DNA from 2 places in the Hymenobacter cellulosivorans genome. Region 2 is predicted to be linked to the other one. Evidence: riboswitches for the same ligand, from Rfam matches in the RefSeq annotation. Region 2 holds a riboswitch; the other holds the start of a gene.

Region 1 (3,696 bases), 1.9 Mb from region 2:
ACGCCTGGGCCTTGCTGAAACCGGCCGTGTTGACCAGAAACTTCTGGGCGTAGGTGGTAAAGGTGTAAAACACGATAGTGCCGCCTAAGGTGAGGCCCACTACGGTCAGGATTTCCTTGGGGTAGCGCAGCAGCAGCTCCAGCTTGCTGGGCTCCTGGGTTTGGACGTTTTGTTCCTGGGTTACAAACGAGTCGGTTTCATCCATGTGGCGGCGCAGATACAGCGCCACCAGGGCTGCCGCCGCGCCTATTACGAACGGTACCCGCCAGCCCCAACTATACATCTGCGCCTCACTTAGGCCCTGCTGCAGCCCTAGTTGCACCGACAAGGCCAGCAGCTGCCCGCCCAGCAAGGTCACGTACTGGAAGCTGGAGAAAAAGCCCCGGTTTTGGCGGTCAGCCATTTCGCTCAGGTACGTGGCCGAGGTGCCGTACTCCCCGCCCACGCTCAGGCCCTGCAGCAGGCGGGCCAGCACCAGCAAGACCGGCGCCGCCACCCCAATTTGTTCGTAGCCGGGCGTGAGGGCAATCAGCAACGAGCCCCCGCACATAAGCAGCACCGACACGACCAGGGCGGCTTTGCGGCCGTGCCGGTCGGCGTAGGCGCCCATAAGCCAGCCGCCCAAAGGGCGCATCAGAAAACCCACGGCAAACACGGCAGCCGAGTTGAGCAGCTGGGCCGTCAGGTTGCCTTTGGGGAAGAACGCCGGGGCGAAATACAGGGAAAAGGCCGAGTACACGTACCAGTCGTACCACTCCACCAAATTGCCGATGGAGCCGCTGACAATGGACCGGATGCGGGAAGCCATGGTGCGGGCAGGTGGCGGGACGGGCAGAGAGGCAGACATATAGGGACAGGAAATCGGAGCAGAATAAAGTGGACTACAGCCTTATAAACCTTCCGCAGCAGCCTACAAAACGGGCCGAGGCCGCCGCTTTACGGGGTTCGGAGCTGTAGCCAAGGTAGGGGGCTACCGACAAACTCCTACCTTTGCCGGCGTTGTTCTTGGTTTGATTTCAATCAGACGGCCGCAAGGTTTCCGGGTAATACCGGAATTAATAGGGAACCGGGTGCAAATCCCGGACAGACGCGCTACTGTAAGTACCGAGTTGGTTTTCACCCCCAATTCCCGCCCATTGAGCCGGCCGCTGCGCCGGTTTGAGAAGGGCCGTGAAAACTGGTATAAGTCAGGAGACCTGCCTTGCGCCGCATGGATAAGACTGCCCTCGCGCTATGGGCTCTTGTCGGGTACTGGTGGATTTCGGGGGCCGGCCGGGCATTTTGCTGCGTCTGGCCGCGTCCGAATCCGGCTTTTCTCGACTTTTCTCTTGGTGCGCGGGCGGCCCGAAATCGGCTGCAGGACCTTTCTTTTCCTCTTTTTCCCAGTCCTATGCTCACGCTCGACGAGAAAATTGCCCGCGCCGAAACGCGTATTTTCAAAGCGGTATTTCCCAACACCACCAACCACTACGACACGCTCTTTGGCGGGGCCACACTCCACATGATGGACGAAGTAGCCTTTATCTGCGCCACCCGCTTTTCGCGCCTCAAAATGGTGACCGTGTCTTCCGACAAGGTCGATTTTACCCACCCCATTCCCGGCGGTACCCTCGTCGAGCTGATCGGCAACGTGGTGCGCGTGGGTAACACCAGCCTGCAGGTGCGCGTGGACTTATTTGTGGAGCAAATGTACTCCGAAGAGCGAATTAAAGCCGTGACGGGTACGTTTACCTTCGTAGCCATCGACAACGAAAAGCGCCCCGTACGCATCCTGCCCGAGGCGGTCGTGGTGGCAGAGTAAACCGTCCTATCGACCAGCGGGAGACATCTCGCGTGTTTAGTTGAGTATACTAATCCAGCAGCAGCCCGCAAGATGTCTCCCGCTGGTCGATAGGACGTTCTATTTACCACTGCATTCCCAAGCTACCACCCCGCTTGCGTATCTTTGCGGTTCAAAAAACACCTTTTGCTAGGTCTAAAGGCTAAACACCTTTCACCCGTTATGTCCGAAAAACAAGAAATTGAGGCCCTGCTTCCCCCGGAAGTGGCCTACGACGAGTATGCGCGCTACCGCGCCCTGCTGGCCGCCGCGGGCCTGGAGCCCGGCGAGGCCGACTTTGTCCACCTGCGTAAGCGCAGCATCGACGCCCGGGGCCGGCAGCCTCTGGTGCGCCTGCGGGCCGACATCTGGCGCACGGCCCCACCCACCGATTTATTTGGCCCTTGGTTTCAATACCCGGATGTGAGCCAGGCGCGCCGTTCGGTGCTTATCGTGGGCGCCGGTCCGGCTGGCTTGTTTGCCGCCCTGCGAGCCATTGAGCTGGGAATGAAGCCCATCGTGCTGGAGCGAGGCAAGGACGTGCGCACCCGCCGCCGCGACTTGGCCGCCCTGAACAAGGAGCACGTCGTAAACCCCGACTCCAACTACTGCTTTGGCGAAGGCGGGGCCGGCACCTACTCCGACGGTAAGCTCTACACCCGCTCTACCAAGCGCGGCGACATTCAGCGTATTCTCAAGCTGCTGGTGCAGCACGGGGCCACGCCCGAAATCATGGTCGATGCCCACCCCCACATTGGTACCAACAAGCTGCCCAACGTGGTGGCGGCCCTGCGCGAGTCCATCCGGCAGGCCGGCGGGGAAGTGCGCTTCGACACCCGTGTCACGGATTTGATTCTGGAAGGCCAGCACCTGCGCGGGGTAGTAACGGCCGCCGGGGAAGCCCTGGAAGCCGATGCCGTGATTCTGGCTACTGGTCACTCGGCCCGGGATATTTACGAGCTGCTGCATAAGCGTGGGGTTCGCATCGAGGCCAAGCCGTTTGCGCTGGGTGTGCGCGTGGAGCACCAGCAGGAGCTCATCGACCAGGCCCAGTACCGCCGCTCCGACCGGGGTCCATTGCCGGCCGCCTCGTACTCGCTAGTGCACCAAACCCAGTGGCAGGGCAAGCAGCGGGGCGTGTTTTCGTTTTGCATGTGCCCCGGCGGCTTTATCGTGCCCGCCGCTACGGCCCCCGGCGAGGTGGTGGTGAACGGCATGAGCCCCAGCCGCCGCGACTCCCGCTTTGCCAACTCCGGCATCGTGACGGCCATTGAGCTCGAAGACATGGATCTGAAGCGCTACGGGGCCCTGGCCGGCCTGCAGCTGCAGCAGGAAATCGAGCAGCGAGCCTGTGCCCTGGCCGGCAACACCCAACTAGCCCCGGCCCAACGCCTGGGCGACTTCTTGAAAGGCAAAGTCTCACCCGAACTGCTGGAGACTTCCTACCAGCCCGGCCTGGTGTCGGTGAACATGGAGCAGGTGCTGGGCAAAGGCTTGGCGGCCCGGCTGCGGCAGGGCTTCGAGAACTTCGGCCGCAAGATTCCCGGCTACGCCACCAACGCGGCCCAGATTGTGGGCGTGGAAAGCCGCACCTCGGCCCCGGTGCGCATCCCCCGCGACCCGGCCACGCTGCAGCACCCCGAAACTACAGGGCTGTTTCCCTGCGGCGAAGGCGCCGGCTACGCGGGCGGCATTGTGTCGGCGGCCATGGACGGGGAGCGGTGCGCCGAAGCCGTAGCGGCGCTGGTTGCGCGTTTTTAGAGGTTGGTTTTTGGTTTTTTGCCGCGGGAATCCGTTTAAGACCTAGCGCCGCCCGTAGCGCTTGCCCTAGTTCAGCTTGACCAGCTTGAAACTGCGGCCAAAAACCAACCACGATA
Region 2 (3,696 bases):
GAGGTGCACTATGTGGAGCGGGACCCGAATCTGGTAGCTGTGGTGGAGTATAATCTGGCTCAACTGGGCATTACCAACATTACCTGCCACGCCAACGACGCGCTGAGCTTTCTGAAAAGCACGCCCGACACGTTCGACTGGATTTATCTGGATCCGGCCCGGCGCAATCCGGCCGACAAGAAGATTTACCGCCTGCAGGACTGTGAGCCCGACGTCCTACGGATTTTGCCCTTGCTGCTGCACAAAGGCAACCGGGTGCTGCTCAAGACCTCACCAATGCTGGACATCGAGCAGGCCTTGCTGGAGCTCAAGCAAGTGCGCCGCCTGTGGGTTGTGGCCGTGGATAACGAGTGCAAGGAAGTCCTGTACGAGCTGGGCCCCGAGCCAGCCGTGGATCCGGAGCGCTACACGGTAAATCTGCTGCGCAATGGTCAGCAGCAGGAGTTCCGGCTCAACAAGGCCCGCGAAACCCGCGCTATTGCCCGCTATGCCGAAGCCCAAGGGTATCTGTACGAGCCCAACGTAGCGGTACTCAAGGCCGGCGGCTTCAAAAGCGTGGGCACTGCCTTCGAGCTACTCAAACTGGGCCAGCACAGCCACCTCTACACTTCCGACACGCTGCGCTCCGACTTCCCCGGCCGGATTTTCCGCATCGTGGCGACCGAGCGCTACGACCGGGACGTGTTGCGGGCCCATCTAGGACCCGAAGCCCGGGCCCACGTCACGACCCGCAACTTCCCCGACACCGTAGCTGATTTCCGCCAGCGCACCGGCATTCGGGAAGGCGGCAACTTATACATGTTTGCCACCACGGACCTGCAGGGTAAGCTGGTCGTGCTGGTGTGTGAGAAGCTGACGGTTTAGTGGGCTAATGCACACTCGTGTCCTTGCAAGGCACGAAGCAATCCGTCTTCGACTAGCTACAAACGCTCTTTTACCAAAAAGCCCTTTACTCCATCTGGAGTAAAGGGCTTTTCACTTCAGGACGCTCCGCAGAGGACGGATTGCTTCAGCCTTTGGCTTCGCAAGGACATAGAGCTTCAGTTCTCATATCCTCCACATTAGCGCCTGAGTACCTTATTTAGCCGGACTGGTCCAGGGGCTGCCTTTGAGGCGGAAGCGCCAGGGCAAGGCGGCATCGAGGCCGGCGTAGTCGATGCCGACGCGGGGGCTGGCGACGATTAGGTCCTCGCTGACGGGCTCTTGATGGTCTTCCATCCAGATCAGGTCGCCAGTCAGGTCGGTGCCGTAGTGCTTGGTGGTGATGCCCAGGGCCTGAGTGAGCAGGCCGGGCCCCCCGGTCAGGTTGCGGGCCGACTTCGTGAGGCCGCGGCGCAACAGCATTTCGGGAATGCCTTCGGTAGGCTCTAGGCCCCGGATGAGGACGGCATCGGCCTTGCCAGTTGCGTTGGTAATGATGTTGAAGAGTACATAGCGGCCGTAAATCAGGTACGTGTAGGCCACGCCGCCGGCCTCGTACATTACCTTAGTGCGGGCCGTGTAACGGCCCAAATGAGAATGGCAGGCCTGGTCGTTGATATGGGCATAGGCCTCCGTTTCGACGATCCGGCCGCCGGTAAGCACGCCGTCAATGTTGCTGAAAAGATATTTTCCGAGTAAGTCGCGGGCAATCTGGACTACGTCGGGGCGCTGGTAAAAGGCAAGGGGAAGCTTGGGCATAAACAGGCGGGAGAAAAAGCGTTTGAAAGCCAAACGGCTGCCAGAGCCGAACGTTTGCCCGCGGCATACGAAAAACGCCTTATCTTTGCCCCGTTATAGGTGGCCAAACCCCGATTGGGGGGCGCGGCTGAAAAGGGAATCCGGTTCAACTCCGGAGCTGTCCCCGCAACTGTACGCTTCGAGTATTGGTAGGCCCATCCTCGCCACTGTTTCACCGAAGGCTGTTTTACGGCCTGAGAAATGGGAAGGCGGCCTACCGGGAGCAAGCCAGGAGACCTGCCTATACAAATACAGTGTTCAGCGCTTTCGGGTGAAAGGCGGAGAATGATGACAGTGGCGGCCTCGGCCGTTGATTTCCCTGTTTTCAGCCTCGGCTTCTGGTTGGCTTTTCCTCGCGGAAACAGGCCGGCAAGAAGTTTTGAACCGAATTTTCCTAAACCGGAAATTTGGTTCGGATGATTGGTTTTTACCGTTTCCGGTGGTTCGGGCCACCTTCGTTACTTGCTTTGGCAGCCGGCTTGGCTAAGCCAACGGCAGGGCGTGCCCAGCAGCTGCCCGCCGACTCGGTACGGCAGATTCAGCAGGTACAGCAGCTGCCCACGGTCCGGATTCAGGCCGGGCTGCCCAGCCGCTATGCCGTCGGTAGCCGCACGCTCACCCTTGACTCGGTAGCCCTGGCCCAGTACCGCAGCGGCACCGTGGCCGATGTATTGTCGGCCCGCACGCCCCTTTATATTAAGAACTACGGACCGGGGCAGCTGTCCTCTATTTCGATTCGGGGTACCTCGGCCCGTCACACCGCTGTGCTCTGGAACGGGCTCAATATCAGCCTGCCATCCTTGGGCGAGTCAGATTTTGCCTTGCTGCCCAACAGCGGTGCTACCCAGGTACAGGTACAGCACGGCCCGGCCAGCGCCTTGTATGGCAGCAGCGCCATTGGCGGCACCGTGCTACTTTCTTCACCGGCCCGGTGGAATACCGGTCCGCGGGCGTCGGTCCAAACGGAGCTGGGCAGCTTTGGCTTGCAGGCCAACAGCCTGGAAGGGGGCTTCAGCAATGCCCGCGTAGCGGTGCGCACCAGTGCCTCCCAACGCTCGGCCCAGAACGACTTTCCGTTTGAGGTGCGCGAAGCCAGCGGCATGGTACGGCACCGCCAGGAAAATTCCGCCTTCCGCCAGTGGAGTCTGGCCCAGGATGTGCAGCTGCGCACCGGACAGCACAGTGAGTGGCAGGCCGCCGCCTGGCTGACCGATGCTGACCGGCAGATTCAGCCCTCAATGGGCTCGGCCAACACCCACGCCCGGCAGCGCGACCAAAGCCGCCGCCTGCTGGCCGGCTACCACCACGTAGCGGCGCGTCACGAGACGGGGGTGCGGGTGGCATGGTTTGAAGACGTGCTCAACTACCGCTCCGACGACGTGACCAGCAATTCCCGGGTGCAGACCACCCAGGCGCAGGCGGACCACACCTTTACGTTTCGGCCCAACGCGAGTCTGCGCGTGGGCGCAGAAGCCCAGCACTTCAGCGGGCGGGTAGATGGCTACCAGCAGTCCATTGACGAAAACCGCTACGCCGGCTTTGTCCTGCTGCGCTACGACCCGCGGCCCACGCTGCATCTGACGGCCAACTTGCGCCAAGCCTTGCTGCCGGGCCGACGGGCTCCCCTCACTCCGACTCTGGGCGCGAAGTGGCAATTCTGGCAAACCACCACCCAGATGCTGTCCGTGAAGGCCAACGCCTCGCGCAGTTATCGGGCTCCCACGCTCAACGAGCGGTTCTGGCCCACCGGCGACCCAAACCTGGCACCCGAATCGGGGCTGGGCTACGAGGGCGGACTGACCCACGAGTGGAAACCCCAGGAAGGCTTGGCCCTACAGAGTGAACTGACCGGCTACCATCAGCTCGTGGATAACTGGGTGCAGTGGCTGCCCGACCGCCTGGGCCGCTACACACCCAAAAATCTGCGTCAGGTGCGGGCCCAGGGAGTAGAGGCTGGGACACATTTGCGCTGGACTC

The links. A riboswitch is a leader RNA that binds a small molecule or an ion and turns the genes downstream of it on or off. The one in region 2 is predicted to bind cobalamin.
Region 1: another riboswitch for cobalamin. It lies ahead of MUN80_RS18710 (acyl-CoA thioesterase); the one in region 2 lies ahead of MUN80_RS01185 (TonB-dependent receptor).

The regions. Positions count from the first base shown of each region.
Region 1 covers NZ_CP095049.1:4,414,160-4,417,855, forward strand. Annotated here, with positions in the region: gene MUN80_RS18705 (MFS transporter) at 1-847, opposite strand, end outside; cobalamin riboswitch at 1,017-1,218, shown strand; gene MUN80_RS18710 (acyl-CoA thioesterase) at 1,391-1,801, shown strand; gene MUN80_RS18715 (NAD(P)/FAD-dependent oxidoreductase) at 2,003-3,580, shown strand.
Region 2 covers NZ_CP095049.1:245,209-248,904, forward strand. Annotated here, with positions in the region: gene MUN80_RS01175 (class I SAM-dependent methyltransferase) at 1-864, shown strand, start outside; gene MUN80_RS01180 (DNA-3-methyladenine glycosylase) at 1,078-1,680, opposite strand; cobalamin riboswitch at 1,761-1,978, shown strand; gene MUN80_RS01185 (TonB-dependent receptor) at 2,199-3,696, shown strand, end outside.